DNA from 4 places in the Solibacillus silvestris genome. Region 2 is predicted to be linked to each of the others. Evidence: riboswitches for the same ligand, from Rfam matches in the RefSeq annotation. Region 2 holds a riboswitch; each other region holds the start of a gene.
What was found. A riboswitch is a leader RNA that binds a small molecule or an ion and turns the genes downstream of it on or off. The one in region 2 is predicted to bind cobalamin.
Positions count from the first base shown of each region.

Region 1: it holds a riboswitch for cobalamin, as region 2 does, so the genes downstream of both, ACTHOQ_RS00290 (ABC transporter substrate-binding protein) here and ACTHOQ_RS10120 (ABC transporter substrate-binding protein) in region 2, are expected to answer to the same signal.
Region 3: it holds a riboswitch for cobalamin, as region 2 does, so the genes downstream of both, ACTHOQ_RS01895 (cobalamin adenosyltransferase family protein) here and ACTHOQ_RS10120 (ABC transporter substrate-binding protein) in region 2, are expected to answer to the same signal.
Region 4: it holds a riboswitch for cobalamin, as region 2 does, so the genes downstream of both, ACTHOQ_RS00250 (glutaredoxin family protein) here and ACTHOQ_RS10120 (ABC transporter substrate-binding protein) in region 2, are expected to answer to the same signal.

Region 1 is NZ_JBQCJW010000001.1:54,273-60,113, forward strand. It holds gene ACTHOQ_RS00285 (FecCD family ABC transporter permease) at 1-170, opposite strand, end outside; gene ACTHOQ_RS00290 (ABC transporter substrate-binding protein) at 172-1,167, opposite strand; cobalamin riboswitch at 1,335-1,511, opposite strand; cobalamin riboswitch at 1,677-1,858, shown strand; cobalamin riboswitch at 2,060-2,237, shown strand; gene ACTHOQ_RS00295 (hypothetical protein) at 2,319-2,504, shown strand; gene ACTHOQ_RS00300 (histidine phosphatase family protein) at 2,859-3,392, opposite strand; gene ACTHOQ_RS00305 (pyridoxal phosphate-dependent aminotransferase) at 3,376-4,443, opposite strand; gene cbiB (adenosylcobinamide-phosphate synthase CbiB) at 4,418-5,368, opposite strand; gene ACTHOQ_RS00315 (CbiX/SirB N-terminal domain-containing protein) at 5,743-5,841, opposite strand, start outside.
Region 2 is NZ_JBQCJW010000012.1:99,778-105,618, forward strand. It holds gene ACTHOQ_RS10110 (adenosylcobinamide amidohydrolase) at 1-190, opposite strand, end outside; gene ACTHOQ_RS10115 (FecCD family ABC transporter permease) at 190-1,188, opposite strand; gene ACTHOQ_RS10120 (ABC transporter substrate-binding protein) at 1,181-2,143, opposite strand; cobalamin riboswitch at 2,536-2,724, opposite strand; gene ACTHOQ_RS10125 (amino acid ABC transporter ATP-binding protein) at 2,926-3,681, opposite strand; gene ACTHOQ_RS10130 (amino acid ABC transporter permease) at 3,694-4,404, opposite strand; gene ACTHOQ_RS10135 (amino acid ABC transporter permease) at 4,417-5,127, opposite strand; gene ACTHOQ_RS10140 (transporter substrate-binding domain-containing protein) at 5,198-5,841, opposite strand, start outside.
Region 3 is NZ_JBQCJW010000002.1:123,029-128,869, forward strand. It holds gene ACTHOQ_RS01860 (branched-chain amino acid aminotransferase) at 1-450, opposite strand, end outside; gene ACTHOQ_RS01865 (hypothetical protein) at 598-1,266, opposite strand; gene ACTHOQ_RS01870 (ECF transporter S component) at 1,263-1,757, opposite strand; gene ACTHOQ_RS01875 (bifunctional adenosylcobinamide kinase/adenosylcobinamide-phosphate guanylyltransferase) at 1,744-2,172, opposite strand; gene ACTHOQ_RS01880 (histidine phosphatase family protein) at 2,124-2,720, opposite strand; gene cobS (adenosylcobinamide-GDP ribazoletransferase) at 2,693-3,466, opposite strand; gene ACTHOQ_RS01890 (bifunctional adenosylcobinamide kinase/adenosylcobinamide-phosphate guanylyltransferase) at 3,479-4,021, opposite strand; gene ACTHOQ_RS01895 (cobalamin adenosyltransferase family protein) at 4,080-4,616, opposite strand; cobalamin riboswitch at 4,887-5,067, opposite strand; gene ACTHOQ_RS01900 (FAD-dependent oxidoreductase) at 5,357-5,841, shown strand, end outside.
Region 4 is NZ_JBQCJW010000001.1:45,003-50,843, reverse strand. It holds gene nrdF (class 1b ribonucleoside-diphosphate reductase subunit beta) at 1-668, opposite strand, end outside; gene nrdE (class 1b ribonucleoside-diphosphate reductase subunit alpha) at 656-2,749, opposite strand; gene nrdI (class Ib ribonucleoside-diphosphate reductase assembly flavoprotein NrdI) at 2,746-3,114, opposite strand; gene ACTHOQ_RS00250 (glutaredoxin family protein) at 3,111-3,335, opposite strand; cobalamin riboswitch at 3,494-3,679, opposite strand; gene dut (dUTP diphosphatase) at 3,858-4,295, shown strand; gene ACTHOQ_RS00240 (ATPase) at 4,345-4,668, opposite strand; gene ACTHOQ_RS00235 (PadR family transcriptional regulator) at 5,144-5,455, shown strand; gene ACTHOQ_RS00230 (DUF2812 domain-containing protein) at 5,457-5,792, shown strand; gene ACTHOQ_RS00225 (hypothetical protein) at 5,816-5,841, shown strand, end outside.

The sequences.
Region 1 (5,841 bases), on a different contig from region 2:
TATGTCGATGTGACATCCAGATCGATCAATGGCAAGGACGACAATAAAATTGTTACCGTTTCCTTTAAAGGAATCGTCACGCCACCTAACATTGTGGCAATGACGATTGCAAACAGCAACAATATAAATAGCAATGTAAACATCGATGTGGATTTATATTGTTTAATCATTTTATTCCCCGGCTAAAATCGCTTTCATTTCTTCCGCGCCTTCAATAATAAAGTGAGATGCCGTCGTTACATTTGCTCCATCAAGAACATATACTTGATTGTTTTTAATAGCTGCGACGTCCGACAATGCCGGGTCGTTTTTCCATTCTGTCACGAATGCTGGTTCACCTTCTACAGCACCCCATGCAGTAGTAAATATAACTTCCGGATTTAGCTCGACCAATACTTCTTTCGAAAGGTTCGGAAAGTCAGGATAATCATCCCCGACAATTCCCGCTTCGGACACAACGTTTACGCCACCGGCCAATTGAATCATTTCGCCGATTGTCGTATTATCCGTAACACTTGATAAATATTCTGTATAGTAAAGCACGCGCTTTTTCGATTCAACTCCTTCAGCATCTGCTTTCAACGTTTCCATGCGCTTTTCAATATCTGCTGCAATCTCATTTGCTTTTTGCTCTTCACCGATGATTTCACCGATAACTTTCACTGAATCAATGACGCCTTCAAATGATGAGTTATCCGTAATTTGATATGTAGTAAGCCCTGCGTCATCCAGCTGGTTCAATATATCAGGGCTAATATAAGATGGCACGATCACTAAATCAGGATCCAGCGCCAAAATCTGTTCGGACGTTACCGTTTCGAATTTCGTTTTCACTGTATCTGTTAGGCCCGCTACATTTGAAATTGTTGCATCAGTAGACATATTCGTTACCGCAACAATGTTGTCCAAATTTGTTAACGCGACTAAATATTCATCCATCGCCAATGTTGTAGATACGATGCGTGATGGCTTTTCATTAATGGTTACTTCTTTTCCTCGTCCATCTGTAAATGTTTTAGGATATTCCGAAGTCTCCTCTTGCTTTGTCTCGTTCGCTGCTTCTCCCGCTGTCGTTCCTTTAGTCGTATCTGGGGCCGCATCGTCATTATTACAAGCGACCAAAATGATCGCCATTAATGACAGCAATAAAATACGTAATGCTTTCATGTTTTTAAACTCCTTATCAAAATCATTTTATATTCAGTGTTTGCACACGAAATACCAAAAAGCCCATTTCCGGCAGGCAGATGCAGGAAATGGGCTAAAATGATAAATGAAATGACTACAAATCAAATAAAATAATGTATTCTCGCCGTCCTTCTCCCTCCGAAAAGTCGTTTATACGTGAAAAAGCAGGTTTCCTGACTTCAGCTTCACTTTACTCCTACACCTTCCCGATTTCTCAGTGGCCATCGTAGTTTCATTTGCTGTTACAGTAGCGGGGGCTGTACTAGACTTTCACTAGTTTCCCTTTTAACTCATTAAAGAGCACTTCTACACTTTGTTATGAAATTACTGTTAACTCTATCATACCTCGTCATTTTTTGACAATAGTATGTGCGAATTTTTTAGTTTTTAACTTTCAATTTTTTAAATGCAGGTTTTTTAATATAACTTTCCTTGTTGACGTTTCGAAAATGTTCCTCTACAATCAAATTAGTTTTAAAAAAACATATATGAATCGTGTAAAAATTGGTGCTTATGAAAATAAGCTTAAAAGGGAAGTTCGGTGGAATTCCGTCGCTGTCCCGCAACTGTAATTTCGGAGTTTTTTGCAAATGCCACTAAGCGGCCGCTTGGGAAGGCGCAAAAAATGTAGATGATGAGCCAGGAGACCTGCCAATTTCCAGTACACACCAATGCTCACGTGGAAATGGGCGGTGAAATCAAGCGTACGTCAAACGAATTGAAATACCTGTACACAGCAGGTTTATTTGTATTGACTTCATTAATTGAACCATCTTCCACTAGCAGAAGATGGTTTTTTACTGTTTGCCGGATGTCTATTTGTTTGAACTCTCCCCTATAAGTTTGCAAATAGCCGTCTTGGAATCAATAAGATTCTGTCTTTGGAAAAGGTTTAATTGGGTAATCTAATTAAAAGGAAAGAACGGTGAAAGCCCGTCGCTGCTTTGCAACTGTGATTCAGGATCTTCTGTATTTTCTTCTACTGCCGAAACAAGAAAATGCGGGAAACGACGATAAGCCAGAAATCCTGCCTTTTTGAATGAAGCTACTGCTTTGTCATGGGGATCATTGGATGTATTTTAAAATTTGTTTATTCAATATAGATTAAAAACAGTGAAGGTGGGAAAATAATGCCTCAAAATTATGTAGCTCTATTAAAAGAACATATTATGCATAAAACTTTAGGGAATGAATCGAATACTTTAAAACAAGCGGCTGAAAAATTAATAGCGCAAAATACGGAAGATATGCGTGAGATTTCACAAGCCTATGACATCGTTCACCGCGAAATCTCCGGCGAGGCTGCCCAATCGTAAATGTGAAGGAGAGCCCCTGCTTATGGAAGCTCTCATTTACGTTTATATCTGCTTAATAGTGCCCAAAACCTGCAATTTGTTTATTGCGTCGAAAATATTAATACAATCTTTCATTTTTATTTGCATTTTGCTGCTATTCTTTAACATCACGTATGACGGTAGGTACAAGCTCCTCCATTTCAATCCGTTTTGCTACAAATTTTGCGGCAAGCGCCATTTTTCCGATTGATTTTGAGCCGATATATGCATCTAAATTACCCTTACGATAAATAATAGGAAGATATCAGCTTTTTTAAACTGTAATTTCCCCAAATAAAATAAGCATTTATACGGATAAATATTCTTATGCAATTTCTAGTTTTCAGTTTCAATCGATATAAACGCAGCACCGCCGAGCAAACAGCTCCATAATTTACTGTAAGGCTGCTTATTGAATGCATTGAATAAACAAGCCAGGGCAACACCGTGGGAAACAACCGCTATTTTTTTGTAGGGCAGTTGAGACAAATGCTCATGAAATGCCAACATTCGATTCGTGACCTCTTCAAACGATTCCTGTGTCGAACTAATAAACAAATGAGGCGAATTCAAGTAGCAGCGGTATTGCTCATCGTGCTGAAGATCACGTATGAGGCATCCTTGCCAATGCCCTAAGTTAATTTCGCGCAAACTTTCATTTTTATGAATTCGTTTGTTCGGGAACATAAGATGCGCCGTTTTGACCGCTCGATTCAAATCGCTGCTAAAAACGACTTCGGGATCCCAATTTACGGCCATCGCTTGCTTCATTCCCTTCGCCGTCAAATCTGAATCAAGCCATCCCTGCAGCCGCCCTTCCTTATTCCATGCGGTTTCTCCGTGCCGATAATAATTAATGGTTTTTGACATAATTCATTATTTTTTCCTTGCATTCCTTCCAAATGCCTTCGCTTTTGACAGCTATCCGAAACCACTTTCCGTCTAAGCCGGAATAGTTTTTCGTATGGCGTAAAACTATGCCGCACTTTAATAAATAAGCGAAAAATTCATCTGGATCAAACTTGTTCGGTAGTCGAAATAGGATAAAATTCGATTTGCTATTCGATACTTCAAAACCGATTAATCTTAATTCTGCCATCATTTTTGTACGCAGCCTACTGTTAATTTCACGAGATTCCGCCACATAATCCTTTTCTTTTATACATAGGCAGCCTAGTTCCACGGCGATGGCACTCACATTCCAATGCGGTAAAAAATTGTGCAATTTATCCGCTTGCTGGCCAATGATATAACCGAGACGGACTCCTGCCAGTGCATACATTTTCGTCATCGAACGCAACACAAACAGATTGGGGTATGCATGAATTAGCGGGACGATGCTTTCGGATTCATCGGTCCAGTCCATAAAAGCTTCATCGACTACAAAATAACAATGACAATGTTTTGCGAGCAATTGTTCAATCCATTGCTTTTTCAGCAATACGCCAGTTGGATTATTCGGATTGCAGATATAACAGGCATCAGCATTCAAAATTTGTTTTTCCAAAGATTCATCGTTAAAACGATATTCACTGATATCCTCAGCTAAAATGGTGTGAATAGTGCAATTTTGCTGTTTTAACGTTCTGGAATATTCCGAAAAAGAAGGCTGTAAAAGTGCGACATGTTGTTCCCTGAAAAGCTGGGCCAATGCCATTAAGCCTTCTGCTGCACCATTTGTTACAACAATATGCTGTGCTGCAACTTGATGAATATTTGAGATTTGCGAACGAAATGGCTCTGCCTGTTCGTTTGGGTAGCTCGTTATTTTTTCCAGCAAATTTGGCCACTGCCTTTGTACTTGCGGTGGCGGCCCGAGATGATTCACATTTTCACTCACATCAATGACCCGCTCAGGCATATCGAGATTCAACGCTTTATATAATGTAGCTGCATTAGCGCCATGTGCAGGCAATTGCATAGAAAATCCCCCCTAAAATCAATGCACACCATGTGCAAATATACATTTGTCGTATTGCTTTCTGTATATGCTCTTTTTGCATGGGGGAGCGCTGTTCGCCCATATAAGCGCGAAATGATTCAACCCCGCCATAACGATTAAAACCGCCTAGACGTATACCTAATTGAACAGCAGTTGCGGCTTCTAAATATCCGCTGTTAGGGCTAGGATGTTTTTTCGCATCTTCCCTCCATATTTTAAAGCGGCTTTTTATCGGCAATGCTGCCTTGCATTTCGTGCATATTAACAGAATCAATCCTGATATTCTGCTGGGCAAATAATTTGCGGCATCATCAAGTTTGGCGGCGGCGAATCCAAATTGCGCATAGCGGTCATTTTTATAGCCTATCATCGAATCAAGCGTATTAATAGCTTTATAGCACCATGCGCCTGTTGCTCCAAAACATAGGGCATACATGAGCGGGGCGGTAATCCCATCGCTCGTATTTTCCGATACAGTTTCAATGACTGCCCGTACAATTTCAGGCTCCTCCAAATGGTCCGTATCACGGCCAACTATCCAGCTTAAATGCTTTCTCGCGTGTAGTATAGCGTTATTTTCAAGGGAATCGTAAACGAGCATCGCGGCTTCCTTTAATGATTTTTGGGCAAGTGCTAAACTAACCAACATTATTTCGACCGTCAGCCATAGCAAAAAGTGAACTTTCAAAGCAAGAAAGACAATTAGAAAAACAATAACAGTTGTTGTGCTCACTGTTACAATAACGGTTAGCAAGCCTTTCATTCGTCTCTTACTTCCATGATTCCATTTCCTTTCCAAAAAGGAAATCAGGTTTCCAATGTAAATTACGGGATGTTTCCACTTTTTTGGATCGCCAACTATGCAATCGATGAGCACTGCGATTACACAAATAATAAAATACATCGTGCCGCTCGCTCCTTTATTTTCGTTTGATATAAAATGAAAATGAGGGTGGGACATAACCCAAAAACATCATTCTTCTCTCAGAGAAAAATGGTGTTTTTTTGCTAAGTATAAAAATTGATTTCCATTTCGGGACGCTTTCCAAGGGCGGGGCCTTACACGAACGTTTCAGGCGTCAGTGCTCCTGTCGCTACGCTTTCGTCGCAAAATAAAATTCGCTATTCCCGCAGGAAGCTTGCCTGTGGAGAAAGGCGTTAGCCGACGACCACGCTCGCCCTCCTTTCCAATCAATTTTATAAAATATCCTTTTCTTAATAGGGTTTCTCCATATCGAATGAAATTTCTACTTCTGTCCCGGCCTCTAAATTTTAACACTAATGATGGTGGTGTTCATATCCATGTTCTTCAGCATATTTGCGGAAATTTTCCAAATCGTTCATACCAGTTGATGTACCGTCCAGTGCTTGTTCCAT
Region 2 (5,841 bases):
GCCGCTCTTCAATGAATATTTCTCCGGATATCGGCTTCAATACACCGCTGATCATTTTTAACAATGTCGATTTTCCGCTGCCATTCGGACCGAGAATCCCGAGAATTCTACCTTTTTCCACGTGAAACGTCATATTTTTTATGATACTTTTCCCGTCATAGCCACCCGTCAATTCGTTTACTTTTAGCATTATGCGACAACCTTTCTACGTTGCTTGAAGAAAATATAAGCAAATACTGGCGCTCCGATAAATGATGTAATAACACCGATCGGCAGCTCTACAGGTGCGATTATTGTCCGTGATACGAGGTCGCAAATGACTAGCAGGCTTGCACCGTTTAAAAAGGATAATGTCAGTAAATGTCGATGGTCGGCTCCGATAAGTAGGCGAATCATATGCGGAACGACTAAACCGACAAAGCCTATCGTCCCCGATACGGCAACAGCTGCACCTGTTAAAATCGAGCCACCCGCTAAAATCATATATTTGCTGCACTTTACATTAACACCTAAATATTGGGCACGCTCTTCGCCATAAATCATTGCGTTCAGCTCACGACGCTTTAACCATATAATCCCCGTGCCAATCACCATAAACGGCAAGATCATGTTGACATATGACCAGCCGCGCATCGATACACTTCCAAGCAGCCAGCCGATTATTTGTCTAAGCTCCTCACCTGTCAGTGCTACCATTAATGAAATGCAGGATCCTAAAAACGAGCTGAAAATAATGCCCGTCAATATTAATGTTTCCATTTTCATCGAACGGTCTACAAGCCGTGCGAACGTTAATACAATCACCATCGTACATGCGGCACCTGCCATACTGAATATTGGCAGTGTAAAAACACCGAGCATCGGAATGGAAATACCTAAAAAAATTGTCGAAACCGCTCCGACTGATGCACCAGATGAAATCCCCAATGTGTATGGATCGGCCAATGGATTTTTCAATAATCCTTGGAATGCCGCACCCGCAATCGCCAATGATGCCCCGACGATTGCAGCCAAAATAACGCGAGGCATGCGGATTTTCCATAATATACTGTACGCTACCGGGTTTGTCGCCCCATCCCACAATGTTGAAATCGGAATATCGACAGTTCCAAACGATATTCCAATCCACATGCTGCAAAGAAGTAAAGCAAGGGAGACGACATAAGCGAACGTATACTTATTACTCATTAAATACCTCAGGATAAATGGCTTCACCTAATGATTTGATACCTTCCACAATACGTGGGCCTTGCCGGCTCGTCGTATCTCCATCCACAAGCTTAATATTTCCGTTTTTAACCGCATCCATTTCAGCATAGGCCCCGTTTTTTTCGATTGCATCCAAGTCGCTTTCGTACGTCACTAATATCGCATCTGGATTGCTATTGACGAATTGCTCTGCGCTATACATCGGCCAGCCAAGTTCCGGCACTGCGTTTTCTACATTTAATGTTTCCAGCATTTCATCGATGAATGTATCTTGCCCTACCGCATATAACTCCGGCTCTGTCCCGACAACGACGAATACGGATTTTTCTTCTAAATCAGCAACTTTCACTTCAATGTCCTGAATTCCTTTTTGGATGGACGCAATCATTTCTGCCGCTTCCGGTATTTTCCCAGTCAATTCACCAATTTGTTCAATAGTGGCATATGTTTCTTCAAATGTTAAAGCATCCTTTACGACAAACACCGGTATTCCAACTGCTTCAAGCTGGGCAATGCCTTCTTCATTAAAATTATAAAGTCCTGATTCATGCGCTACTACCAAGTCCGGCTGCAATGCAATCAGCTGCTCCAAGTTAAATTCCATCCCGCCGACTTTTTCTTTTGTCAATGCTTCTTCAGGGAAATTATCATTGTCCGAAACACCAATAATTTCCTCATTCAAGCCTAATCCAAATAAAATTTCCGTATTGGAAGGAATGAGTGAAATGATGCGTTCCGGCGCTTTTTCCAATGTGACTTCTTTATTCAAAGCATCTGTTAAAGTAACGGGAAACTGTGCTTGCTCCCCCGTCGTTTCAGATGATTGCTGTGCTGTATTTTCTTTTTCCGCCGTATTCTTTTCGCCCTCCCCACATGCTGTAAGCGCAATTAGTGAGAGGATTCCCACCGTAGAAAGTCGTCTCCATTTTTTCATATGTAATTCCTCCTGAATTTGTTTTTGTTATTTAATAATAGTGCGGCTGCGATAGTAGGTGAATGCGCTTTTATAAGCATAAAGGTGCTGATTCTCCACGATTTTCCTTGATAGAGCAATATAAAATGGAAATCCTTTAATTAAAGCGTGAGTAATCTTTTACTTTTGCTCTTGTTCAAGGAGTACGGCAAGCTTGGTGAGAGGATTTGCCGCTTTTCCATCTTTTAAGGAAACTCTCTTGCACTTGGAAGTTTATTAGCCATTCTTCCCGGGATACTGACCACTCCGCAAACACCAAAAATAAAAAGCCTCCTACTATTGAGGAAGCTTCATAAAAGCAAATAAATTCATACAACGAAAAATTTATTCACCACATCCTATCCGCGTAGACATTAACTGGTATGATAAAGGCAGGTCTCCTGGCTTATGCGTCAACATTTGTGAGCGCCTTCCCGAAAAATTCAGTGGCTTACTGCTCCAAACTAGCAATTACAGTGGCGGGACCGCATCGGAATTGAACCGATTTCCCTTTTACTTCTTACTCTATGAATGAGTGAAGAACCTTTATAGCACTTATTAATTTGAATGTCTTTATTATAGCGGAAATTTGGGGAATTGCATGCAAATTCGCCAAAGTTTCAGATAACTCGCCGCTATCTATGAAATTATTGCCGATTGTGCCCGAATAAACCCGGTGTCAATTAGCTGACCCTAAAGGCTGTTTAACTCATCATTCCATCGTTAATATTTCTTAACGATAGATCAATTCTTTCTGAAATCCATTAAATATGAAATGTATAGTCATCCGGAAGAACACGTCGGAGGAATTGCTTTGTGCGGTCTTCTTTTGGCTGCACGAAAATTTCATGTGGTGAGCCTTCTTCAACAACGTTTCCGCCGTCCATGAAAATCACACGATTCGCCACATCACGCGCAAATGACATTTCATGTGTAACGACAAGCATTGTTGTTCCTTCTTTCGCGATATCCTTCATTACGCCAAGCACTTCCCCGACAAGCTCAGGATCCAGTGCAGATGTCGGCTCATCAAATAAAATAATGTCCGGATTTAAGGCGACCGCCCGTGCAATGCCGACACGCTGTTGCTGACCGCCGGATAATTGACTTGGATATGAATCGTATTTTGCAGATAAGCCTACTTTATCTAGTGCTTTTCTTGAAATATTATAAGCCGCTTCTTTTTTCATGCCTCGCCCGATTACTAGCCCTTCCGCTACATTTTCAAGCGCCGTTTTATTATTGAATAAATTATAGTTTTGAAAAACAAATGCTGTTTTTTTGCGAATGGCTAAAATATCTTTTTTGGATGCCTTATTTAAATTAACGGAAATATTATCGAAGCCCGCTGTCCCTTCATCTGCGCGCTCCAAAAAATTTATGCAGCGCAGCAGCGTCGTTTTTCCCGAGCCGCTCGGACCTAAAATAACGACGACATCCCCTTTATCAATCTTTAAATCGACACCTTTTAATATTTCGTTTTCTCCAAATGTTTTATGCACATTTTTTATTTCGAGCATCGCGATTCCTCCTTAAACTGTCACCGCTTTATAGCGTCTTAAACGTTTTTCAGACCATTTAAACAAATATTCAACCGTCATGCAAACGAGTAAATATACGATGAAAATATCAATATATGCCTCTAAATAGTTGTAGCCGAAATTCGCCTCAACTTTAGCCTTCAGTGTAATTTCCTGCAATGAAATCGCATACCCGAGCGAAGTTGCTTTTATTAAATTAATCGTTGCTGTACAAAGATTTGGCATGGCAGACACTAATGCTTGTGGAATAATAATACGTCGGTATGCCTGTGCCGTTGTGAGTCCAACCGATTGCGCGGCTTCCAGCTGACCTTTCGGAACCGTTTGTATGGCAGATCGAAACACTTCAATTAAAATCGCGGCTGTATTGAATGAGAAAATAATAAAGGCATACCATAACGGATTCACATTATAGATGGGATAGTCGATATTGTATTTCTCAAACAAGCTGCTTAACAGCAATGGGATTGTTGCATAGAGCACAAAAATCTGAATGATGATCGGTGTACCCCGGACAAATGATATGTAGATTTTCGCGAAAAAGTTAATGACCGGTATTTCGTAAACTCGTGCGAGCGCTAGCAAAAATCCGAGTGGCACGGCAACAAAAAGAGACACAACCGTAACGAGAAGCGCTACTGGAACACCGCTTAGCGCAATAAAAAATGTATCGAATAAAAATTGCCAGTTGATTAACCCCATAGTAAGCTCCTCCTACGTTGTTTTAATAGATTGCTTCCCTTTGCTGAATGCTTTTTCAAGCAATGCAAAGATTTTTTCAATCGAAATTGATAAAATCCAATAAATGACGGCCAATGCAATATAAATTTCAAGTGTATGTGTACCATAGTTGTTCGCAATAATTAAATTCGCCTTTCCTACGATATCGATAAAGCCGATCGTATAGGCAAGTGCCCCTTCTTGCAAAACCGAAATCAAGCCATTTCCGAAGTTCGGCAATGCAACGACGAATGCCTGCGGGAAAATAATGCGCCGATACGCTTGAAATGGTGTCAATCCAACACTGACTGCCGCTTCATATTGTCCGCGGTCAATCGCCAAATACGATGAACGGATGACTTCGGACATCATCGCCGCAAATTGCAGACTAAACGTAATGACGACAAAAACGCCTGTCGATACATTTTGCAAGTAAATCCCGAATCCCCCTTCTGCAAAGGCGGGAATTCCGTAATATACTAAAAACAGCAACACAATCGATGGTGTACAACGGATAATCGTCGTATAGCCATTCGCTAAAAGCCGCAGCCATTTGTTCGAACTCAATTTAGCCGCTGCAATCACAAGGCCGAAAACAGTTCCGCCAATGACCGAGAAAGCCGCAATATAAAGCGTAATCCATAAATATGGCAGTAAATTAGGCAGCGCAGACCAAATGTACGATACATCAAAATACTTTTCCACATTTCCCACACCTTTCTGAATATTGATAAGAAAAGCTACTTAAGCAACATACTTAAGCAGCTTTGAGAAATTATCGATTTACTGATTCAAGCACTTCAAACAAGTCTTTGCCGTAAAATTCTTTGCTTAACTCGCGTAAAGCGTCCGTCTTTTTGATTTCCGCAATCGCCTTGTCATATGCATCCGCAAATGCCTGCTCTTTCTTATTAAATAATGGCCATGTTTTAATTACGGCAAATTCGTTGTATACGACCTCATCTTTTAAATGATAGTATGGTCCGCCTTCAGTTAATACTTGGCCTGTAAATGAGCCTTCGATTTGCACACCGCCGTCAACACGTCCTTCATTTACCCACTGCACGACATCAACCGTAAACTCTTCACCAGCCTGCAGCTTTACTGGATTATCAGGATTTGCTTCATTGTATTCCGCGATAACTGTATATTGCGCATTATTTGCCGCGATTGGGGCTAATGTGAATCCTGCTGATGCAAAATCGCCCAAATCTTTAATATGTTCATTTTCTTTCTTCAGTACGAGCCCGGCACTGCTTAAACCTAAAAACTCCTGCGGGAAAATATACTTTTGTGTACGTTCCTCGGTCCAGAATGCATTTTTTACACCGACATCATATTTCCCTTGCTCAACACCAATCAGCAAATCATCATTCGTAGTACCGACAAATTCGAACTCATACTCCGGCAGCGCTTCAT
Region 3 (5,841 bases), on a different contig from region 2:
ACCTAAGTAGCTTTCCGTCGCGATAATAAATGGGCGAATATAAAGAGACGTTCCTGGCGCTGTAGGTACCCATTCGCGGTCCACACGAATCAATTCCTTTAAAGCTTCCAGCGCAAATTCCTCATCAATCGGTGGTATGCAAAGACGTGCATTCGAAGCATTTAATCGTTTAAAGTTGCGGTCCGCGCGGAATAATTGCACTTCGCCCTGTTCCGTCATATATGCTTTTAAGCCTTCAAAAACCGCCTGGCCATAATGAAATACCATCGCAGCAGGGCTGAGCGTGATCGGTGCAAAAGGCGCGATTGTCGCATTATGCCAACCTTTTCCTTCTTCATAATCCATTACAAACATGTGGTCCGTAAAAATTTGACCAAAACCAAGCTGTTCTGCAGGTGTTTTTTCTTTTTTGTTCGTTGATAACTCAGTTGTAATTTCGTATGTTGTCATAATCCATGCTCCTTAACTAATTTAAATTGATACACTCTATCATACCATTTTATTTTTAGAAAATTTACAATTTTTCATTTTCATACAAAAAAATTTTTTTCCTAGCAGTTCATTTAGTTTTCGAGCAAATCCCCGCTTCATCCTTCCTCATATTTTGAAGATTTTTTTGATGGGTGCTGATATATTACTTAAAAATAACGCTTCCTGGTGTTCTTTCACTGCAACTAATACAGCACAAGATGGGCCTGCCGAAACATTTAAATTGATATTTGCTGTATATTCTTCACCGACAAAGCGTTTTATTTCAGTTCCGATTCCTCTTGAACCTGTTGGCCATATTGCTTGAATGGTATCTTTGTTCAGTCCTTCATACAACTCATTTAAATTAGCGATTTTATCCGGGTTCTCTATTACTTCATCACCGACTAGCGGCTCCCCCACAACATAAAACAGGCAATTATCTGTGTCGTTTTCGAATTGCTTTTTTCCTAGCATTGTGAGAGATACGGCAGATTGCAATGCATCAAAGTTCGATTCGCTTGAGCCGATTAATGGTGGCATTTCTATATTCATTTCCGTGAAGGCTCTTTCAAACCCTTGTTCATATTCTTTCCATACGCCATCTCCCGAAAAATTTGCCATCAGCAATTGAACCGGTATCGCCCCGGCACAAAGCTGTTCCAAAATAGCGGTGCGGGCGGTGAAATAAGCCGTGATTTCATTTGGCGCTTGTACAATATCATGCTCTTTCGTCCCAATACATGCCGAATTATCGATTGTCACGATTAACCCGTTTACTTCGATTGCATTCCTCATGCACTCACCCCTGCACGCTCTGCAACGGATTTTAAAACAGGCATGACGATGATGGCGATAACACAATTCACAACTGTTGCAATCGTCAATGAGGCGATTGAGCCGATGTAAAATGCCGGCGAAATTAAAAAGTAGAACGGTAACGGTGCAATAACTCCATTTGCAATGACAACAAACACCCATTTTAAAATATACATATTTTTACGGTGCAAAACCGCAAAAATCGCGACAATGGCGAACATTTCAACTGCGATTAAAACATGAAAAACACCTAAAGGAAAACCGGATGTAAGCCCTGTTGCAATATGCCCAAGCGCACCTGCTGCCCCTGCAAAAACAGGTGGTAGAAAGAGGACGCTAATAACTGCTGGGGCGGAATCCAATGCAGCTGTCGCAATCACGCCAACCGGCACTTTAATAAAGCTTCCAATAACGCAAATTGCTGCTATTAATGCCGTTAAAATTATGTAACGCAATTTAGTTTTTTCCATCATGCTCTCCTTTTAAAAATTGCGGAATGCCATACCATACACGAATAACCGTCTCTGCTTCATTGCAAAGCTTCTGGTATAGCCGACCGCAAGTATCTCTTAACTGACGCGCTCCCCTTTCAAGCGGTACAACACCACGGCTCGTATCTGCACAAATGCAAAAAACTTCCGCTTGCCCGGAAATTTCAGCGATATGTTCAAAAATCCGCTGTGCTGCCTGCTCTTCCGGCTCATCTAAATACGGTAAAATGATTTGTTCAAAATCACTAATAATAAAACGTTTATTTTCGGTAACCTTCTCTATGCGGGGCAATATCCCTTCACAAACAACGAGTTCCTTTTCAGGTAATTTCGCGACTAAAGCTTTCACATATGCTCGTTTACCGTTATATGCGCCTCCGAGTATAACGTACATCGTAAACCTCCTATTAGTTCATCAACCGAACCCCAGCAAAGGGTATATATAGTTCGATGGTTTGCGGTCGTTTGCTGAAATGACTGCTCCTCCACGCTATATTTCGCAAGCAATAATCGAATGACCCCGCCGTGTACGACAAATGTATAATCGCCATCTTGTTTTACAATTTGGCGAAAACCTTCCAATACGCGCTGTTGAAACTGCAAAAAGCTTTCACCGTTCGGTATTGGCGTAGTGAGCGGATCGTCAATCCATGCACGGTATATTTCATTATACTGTAATTGCTCATATGTACACATTTCAAAATCGCCGAAGTTTAGCTCTCTAAGTTTTTCCTCAGCGAAAAATGGAGTTTGCGGAAAATAGCAGGCAGCCGTTTGTAGGCAGCGTTGCAAATCACTGCCAAATACTTCATGTGGCTGGATCGGCAGCTGCGCTTGAACTTTCTTAATAATCGGTTCATCTGTCCAGCCGATATATTTCCGCTCTCTGTTCGCTTCTGTTTTTTCATGCCGGATTAAATGCACAGTAATGCCGTTAGCCATAGCACAACCTCCAAACCCTCGCCTAATGCGCCAAGCAAATCGCCCGTCACCCCTCCAAAATGCTTCCGTGACCAGTTTCGGTAAAGTGCAACAATGACAAGCATTGTGAAAAATAAAACATATAAGCTATATGCCCCTATATAGAACCAAATCGCAAATAAAGCCCCACAAAGCAAACCGAGTAAAACAGCGAGCTTTTTTGAATTGACCATACTTTTAAAATACGCCGCGAGTCCTGTTTGCTTTGCTGTTTGCATCGTTAAAAAGTAAATCAGCATCCCTGTGCGCGCGATTAACGGAATAAAAATAAGACATGGGATGATTGCGGAATGTCCCTTTAAAAGAAATTCATAAATGAAGCCTATCTTTAAAAGCAGTAAACAAAAAACACTAATAACACCAAAGGCACCTGTGCGCGGATCATCCAAGATTCCCAATCGTTTTTCTTTTTCTCCGTAAGAAAAAAAGGCATCACTCATATCAATCCAGCCATCTAAATGAAGACCGCCTGTGAGCAGAATGAAACCGACAACAATCAATATGGCGAGGAGCAAGCTGGAAATATCGCTAAAGCCGGCAAGCGCAAAAACTGCACTTCCAATTATTGCGCCAATGAATAAACCAATAATCGGCAAAAAGGCATACATCCATGTAACCGATTTGGCATTCATATCAAGCTGCTTTTTTATCGGTACAGCCGAAAAAAACTGCCATGCCAATAGAAAACCCGTTATGCTGTTTTTCAATTTGCGCCCTCCTTATTTCCATTGTTGCACAAGCTGAAATTGTACTTCATATGCTTCTTCACTCCGATTAACGAACCACTGATGAAGCTGGCCCAAATTTTTGCGGTATAAATTCACTTCATCAAATTTTGATGATTGCTCGTCCAACACTTCATTTGACACGATTATTATTTGAGCACCTTGCGCATGCCAGTTGTCGAATTCGCTTTTTAACATTTCAATCGAATTGTGGATATATTCGCTGCGCTGCTCGGCTGATTCGCTTTCATACAATACATTCGAAAGCCATGTCGTCACACATTCAAAAAGCACGACATCATTTTCCGATAAACGTCCGAGCTCCTCAGGAATATTCACATGTATTTCAATCGTTCGCCACTCGGTACTTTGGCGTTGACGATCAAGCTGATGTCTTTTTATCCGTGCTTTCATCTCATCGTCAAATGCCGCACCTGCTGCAATATAATAATAATTTTTACCAGGACCATTTTGACTCGCCAGTTTTTCTGCAAAGGCGCTTTTCCCGCTGCGCACGCCACCTGTAATAAAAATCATTGCCAGCACCCCCATATGGAAGATTAAAAGAACATGCTCAATATTGAGCTATGTTCTTCTATTTTGCCTTTTTTGTCGGATAGGATTTCGAGATGAACGGAATTTCTTCGAATGAATGCTCTTTGTTCATATAAACTGCCATGACGAAAAATACATTCGCTAAAAGCCCTAAAAAGTCGAATAAAATTTCGGGCACTTCTCGCTCTTCACTTACCTTATGCAATGCACGGTACGATTTTTTCGCTTCGCTTCGGCAAATATGCAGCCTTGCTGAGCTTTCCACCCCTTGTGGCAGCAAAAACTGTTGAATTGTCTCTTTTACATTGCTCACATAAAAATCATAGCGGTCACTTAGCCAGCTTAAATCCTCTTCTGTAATCGCCAATTTTCCGCGCACAGAACCGTTGGCATGGTATGCAAGCGGATGGATAATACGCAAGTCCTCCAATACAATCTGCCCTTTTTCATCGTCCAATAATGTCGGGATGACCGCTCCGATACGTGTCGTCAATGAATCTGTACGAATTTCATAATCGACGCATGAGCTTTTTTCGCGCATAAATGGATAACATGAATAACGAATATCTTTTTTCATCTAAAGTTCCTCACATTTCAAATTTTATATTTTATTCCGCATACACGATGGACACACTAAGCTCCCAAAAACTTATGCCAGCTTTAAAACTGCAGGATTTCCGATAATGCGGCAGTTTTCTCTAATTAAGCTCCAACAACCGATTCTGCATTCTTTATCAATAAGAAAAGCCACCCAAGAAAATGGATGGCTCAAAATATCAAGATCGATTCCTATGAAATGACGAAAAGATTTTTAATGCCGTACATTCTCTCAAATTCCGAAGAGGTGTGTCACGATCAGAAAAAGATTGGTCTCCTGGCTCCGCGCAGCTCTCTACTCATGAATGCCTTCCCGTCAAAAACAGTGGCAATCTCGTTCACTTTCATTTGCGCTTACAGTTACGGACATAGCTTCGGATTTCCGCCGAATTCCCATTTATGCAATTTGCATCTTTTCCCTGCAGATTTATTTGATTTGTAAAACTTACTTTAACACACTACAGGCATTATGCAAATAACTTTCCATTGAAATGGAATTCCATCAGTTGGACGTTTTCTTCCTCTTTCCTTGATTATTTGATGGAAGAATCGAAATTCCGCCAAAAGCTTTTCAACACAACTCAATATAAATTTTACGCTTAAAGCAGAAAAAATTAATTCAAAGTAGATATAATACGTTTAATTTCTATTCCCCAACTCTGCTTGCTATAATATATTTACAAATACAGGTAATAAAAAATCTGCCAAGGGGGTTATGTAATGAAATGGGATTTTGAATATGATGTAGTTGTCGTCGGGTCTGGCGCATCAGGATTTGCTGCGGCCACTACAGCGAAAAATGAAGGCTTAAAAACGCTTTTAATCGAAAAGGAAAAGCATTTCGGCGGGGCTTCCGCTTTATCCGGCGGAGGTGTTTGGATACCAAACAACCGCTATTTGGTGGAAGCCAATGCTGCAGATTCCTATGAAGAGGCAAAAACTTATTTGGATGCGACTGTCGGCGATATTGTAAATGATGAAATAAAAGAGACTTACTTAAAAAAGGGCATTGAAATGCTTGATTATATGCATAATGCAAGCAAGCATATGCGTTTTTCCTATGCTAAAAACTATTCGGATTATTACCCTGCATTACCAGGCGGAAAAGGCGCGGGACGTTCGATTGAGCCTCTGTTAATAGATATAAATGAATTGGGAGATTGGAAGGATAAGCTCCTGCCTCCAACGATTGATACGAAGGGCTT
Region 4 (5,841 bases), on a different contig from region 2:
GTTAGTTCTTGCTGTTTTTCCGTTGTGAACGTTTTAAATATGTTCTGCGCGAAAAAGCCGACTGCCACTCCATGAATGGACTCGTCACGCAAAATTAAACTGATCACTTCGGCACTGTTTCTCAGTATGCCTTGCCCGCCTAAATAAAGGGGGTAGAAGAAGCCTGAATAGAACAGGAAGCTTTCAAGCATGACAGAAGCATACATCGCTTTCCATAAGCTTTCTGGATCATCTTCTTTTATCGCGGTATAAACCTCCCCAATGCGATTAGCTTTATATTGAAGAAACTCGTTTTTTTGTACCCATTCAAACACTTCGTCAATTTCCGTGTTTGTACAAAGGGTTGTGAATATATACGAATAAGATTTCGCGTGGATCGCTTCAAATGAGCCGAATACGGTTAAAACAGCTTTTTCCTGAAAATCCGGCGTGAATTTCGCGATTTCGTTCATGCCGATATTCGTTTGGACCGTATCGAGCAATGTTAAGCCTCCGAACACTTTTTTGTATGTATCCTGATGTTCGAATTCCTTCCATTGCTTAACATCTTTACTTACGGCGATTTCTTCGGGGAACCAGATCTGCTTCCATTGCTGATCCCAGAAAATGCGTGCAAGTTCGCTTGTGGGCGTGTTCCAGTTGACTGCTTTATACGTTAAATTTGACATGCGACACACTCCTCAATTGTTAGTAAACGTTGACGGACATAATAAACGGATTTAATTCCTTTTGTCCATGCATAAATATAAGCTTTTGCCAATTGTTCGGTGTTCCATTGATCTGTAACGTAAAGCGTCATGGAAATGCCTTGGTCCACATGCTGTTGGGCAGCTGCGTAAAGGTCGATCAGTTCATACGGGTTCACTTCATAAGCTTCGGTATATAGCTCTTGATTGTCATTCGTTAAAAATGGCATCGGATAAATCGTGCGGCTATCCGCATAGTCTCTTACTTCCACACGCTCTGTTACCGGTGCGATGGAAGCCGTACAGCTGCGGATGTAGGAGATACTTCCAGTGGGAGCGATTGCGAGCCTGTATGAATGGAACAATCCATGCTCTAATACATCAGACTTTAACTGTCTCCACATTGTCTGTGTAATGATAGGGGTTGCTCCTAGTGCTTTAATTACTTCCGGTAGCAGTTCTTTTTCCTCTTTATTAACATAGCTTTCAAAATAAACCCCGCTCGCATAATCGCTGTCCTCGAAACGATAAAACGTTTCTTTCTTTTCCTTCGCGATTTCCATCGACGCTTTTAATGAATAATAATTCAAAGCTTCCATGAATGCATCGATAAATTCAATCGACTCTTTGGAACCATAACGGATGCCGCTTTGTACAAGGTGACCATGCAAGTTCATGACACCCAATCCGACAGAGTGCATCACTTTGTTTGCCTTTGATACAGAAGGGACGTTGACGATATCGGTCATCGTCGAAACATTCGTCAAAAGGCGCATCGCTGTATCGACAAGCTGTCCGAAATCCTGAACTTTCGTTGCTTCATGAATGTCGATTGAGCCTAAGTTACAGGATACATCCAGCCCGTATTCGTTTGGTTCGTTTTGATTACTAATAACGCCTGTTTGCTGGTACTGAAGAATTTCCGTGCATAAATTCGACATCTTCACACGTCCGATTCCCTTTAATGGATGGGCGTTATTGACATTATCGTCCAGAATTTCGAACGGGTAGCCTGATTCAAATTGTGCTTTTTTTACTTCTGTATATAGTTTGCGGGCATTTAATCGTTTTAGTTTACGGATGTTCGGATTATCCAATAGCTCGTAGTACATTTCCGTAATCGAAATTTCCGACATCCGTTTGCCGTATTCTTTGTAAATATCATAAGAACTGAATAAGACGATATCTTTATCTCGTCGCATCAGTTCAAAGAAAATATCCGGTAAAATAATCCCTGTTGATAGAGTAGCTAAACGGATTTTGTCATCGGCATTTGGTTTTTTGGAAGAAATGAACGCTTCAATATCACCATGGAAGACGTTCAAATATACGACGCCGGAACCGTTTCGTTGGCCAAGCTGATTCGAATATGAGAAAGAGTTTTCCAGCAGCTTCGCAACAGGCATAACTCCGCTCGCACGGTTCAAAATCCCTTTAATCGGATCCCCTAGCGGACGCAAATCGGTCAAGTTTACCCCGACGCCGCCGCCTAAACGGGAAAGCTCAAGACAATAGCCGATATTCTCGGCGATTGAATTCATCGTGTCATCCATCGTTAATTTAAAGCATGATACAAGCTCGCCGCGCGCCTTTTTCCCGCTGTTCAATGCAGTAGGTGTCGCAGGCTGGTAGGCAGTCATGACCGCTTCAATGGCCTTTTCCGCCAGCGCTTCGTCGCCTTGTGCTAAATAAAGGGCGATAATGACGATTCGGTCCTCATACTTTTCCAGAATTTCCTTTCCGTCACGGCTTTTCATCGCATAGCTTTCATAGAACTTTGAAGCACTCATGAATGAAGGGAATCGGAATTTGTATGAATAGGCTTTTTTGTACATTTGCTTAATGAATTCCATCGAGTATAGATCAAGAAACGCTTTTTCGTAATAGCCTTCATCAACTAAATAGCGCACTTTTTCCTCAATATCGATGAAATAACGTAAACGGACATTGACGTCTTCCAGAAAATAGCGCCGTGTTGCTTCTTTATCTTTCGCCAAATCCAGTTCGCCTGTAGCACGGTAACGGTTCAGAATATCGTTATTTAATTTTAAATACTGTTTCATATCGATGCCTCTTTCCAAATGGAGTAATAGTAATCTGTAATCGCTTCATAATTTGCCGGAGTTCCACGCATTTCCACTTTTTCGATTAACGGAATACCGTATTTTGCAGCTAAAAGGTCACCTGCACGACCGAAGAAAGCATGACCGAAATTCCGGTTTCCGCTAACGATAATTCCTTTGCATTGATCGTGATTAGCAGTCATGAACTGGTCGACGATAGGGGGAACAGAGCCTAATCCATCCGTATACGTAAATAAAAGATACGGTGCATCAACTTCCTCCACCTCTGCTATATCTTTCGCAGGCAAGCCGAGTTTTTGAATAATGGATCGTATATTGCCAGTCCGTGAAGCAAAAATGATCATGCAGTCATTTCAGAAATGCGATCGATAATAGAAGTCGGCTCTGCAATAAATTCGCCGTTTATTTCAAATAACGGCACAGAAAGAAAACCTGCCTCGATTACTTTTTGTTTGGCCGATTCGTCAAGATCAATATTAATGATTTCAACCTCCAAGTTGGCAGCATCAAGCTCCGATTTCACCCATAGGCATTTTGGACAAATTGTTTTCGTGTAAAGTTTCATGATAGAATCCCTCGCTATATAAATATTACTAGTAATTGTGCCGCGCATATCAGGGGGAGATGACTGTATCAAATAAAAAAAGCTATCCCGGGAAAAACAGGATAGCTTGAAATGGAAACGGAAAAATAGCGCCTCCATTTCCTATTCCCCGAAGAAATGTACATAGTTTTATGGCGGCAGGTCTCCTGGCTTTGCGTCGTTCATCAGACAGACCTTCCCATGCAAAAAAGCACAGTGGTATTTCCGTCATCAGTCAGCATTTACAGTTGCGGGGACAGCGTTGGAATTGCACCAAACTTCCCTATTAAACTACATTTAGTAGTACCGCGATAAAAAAACACAATATATAGTTGATTTGAGTATAAGCTTTCCGATTAGAAAAGTAAAGTATCCAAGCAGAAGTCGGACAATTCCGTCGAAGAGCCTATAAAAATATGAGTTGAAATTTTTTTCTAAATATGTTTTCGTTATTAATAAAATGTGAATATGCATCTTTATCAATTATTAGAAAGTTGGTCCGAAATGTCAATCCAGTTAAAAATAAAAAAGATACATTCAGAAGCAATTTTGCCAAAACAAGCGCGGCAAGGTGATGCGGGTATGGATTTAAGCTCGGTGGAAGAAAAAGTTCTGCAGCCGGGCGACTATCAATTGATCAAAACAGGTCTCCAAATCGAATTACCGGAAGGCACGGAAGCACAAGTACGCCCCCGAAGCGGTTTAGCGTTGAAAAACGGAATTACCGTGTTAAATAGCCCCGGTACAATCGATGCAGGATATCGAGGAGAAATAGGCGTTGTTTTAATCAATCATAGTAAAGAGCCATTCAAAATCGAAAAACATATGCGGATTGCCCAATTAGTCGTGCAATATGTTCCGCAAGTTTTCATTGTGGAAGTGGAAGAACTCTCAAATTCAGAGCGCGGTGGACAAGGCTTTGGTTCGAGCGGTGTGAAATAATTTATAAAGCGAAACAGCAAAAGCCTGAGCTCCGGAAAACTCAGGCTTTTTACAATTCTTTTTGCCATTTTATATAATTGTATGAAGCTTGAATGACAAGTAAAACCGCTAGTAAAGTTGTGGAAAATATAAAAAAATCAGAAAATCCTGCAGCAAAATAAATAATTGCCAGCGAAAGAATATAAATCGGAATTGAATACATTGTGCGTAAAAACTTGCGGCGGTACGAAAGACCATAATAAGCAAATTTAAAGCCTTTATCCACTTTCGGTTTTTTCTTGTAATAAAAATAAGAACCGATTAATAAGGCTGAAATGATAGCGGTGCTAAAGCCAAACTGAAAGAAAAAATAAATATTGAAATCCACTGGCATCCTAATCTCCTTTACGTCCTCATTTTGTATGGCGATTTCCGCAACAAATCTGGGAACCGGCAAATAGTTGATAGATTTTAAATATGTGCTTGTGCACCTTAAAACGAAGCTGACTAATTTACGGAAGAGCTGGATAAAAGTTTAGCTAATATAGCAATATATAAGGCTGTACCTTTTACGATCAAAAAATCAGCGTCCATATCCAATAATCAGCAATACATTCTTCTAATAGTAATTAATCAGACCAAAATCGCTTTGAGAAATAATCGTATGCTCATTATATAACTATAAAAGAATGCGGGAGTCAAACGAATGAATATTTTGTTTAAGATATGCTTACATCTCGATTAATATGGGCTTTGTTAAATATGATGAAAAGCAGAAATCTAAGGGGCACTTTATATCTTGACACTCGATATATATCTGTTTTAATATATGGCTATCGATATATCGACAGTCATTATATGGAGGGGCTATGATTCTATTATCAGAACCGACTTATTTAATTTTATTGGCATTATTAAAAGAACCGATGCATGGCTACGGCATTATTAAAACAATTTTTGATGTAAGCGAAGGGCAGTATGAAATCGCTCCCGGCACACTTTATGGGGTATTAAAAAATATAGAAAAACAAAAATTGATTGAGGTTGTTGGAGTGGATTTAGATAACCGCAAGAAAAAAATTTATGCCATTACACAAGCAGGACGGAACACACTAATTGAAGAACAACGACGTTATGAAAAATTATTATCATTTACATACAAATTTAAACATGAGGGATAATATGGCATTTACACGAACATTAAGCAAAAAATTCAATTCATTTGAGGATGAAGAACATTGGCTGAACGAGCTTGCGCAAAGTGGCTGGCGTCTCGTAGATTACAGCAAGGGGGGGCTTGCAGAAAATCACTATCATTTCCATGTCGATTTAGATGCGAAAAATATGCACTATAAAATTGATTATAGAACTATAAAAAATAGAGAAGAATTTGACGATTATAAGGAACTTTTCCATGAGACAGGCTGGGAGCTTATAGCTAAAAACCATTCTTATTTGAAGTATATTTTTATTTCAGCCGAGGGCAGGAAATTTTTTCGGATCACTCATCAGTTATAGACCGTGACCGAAGACGCCGTAATGTGGTGCTCATATTTATAATCGGTTT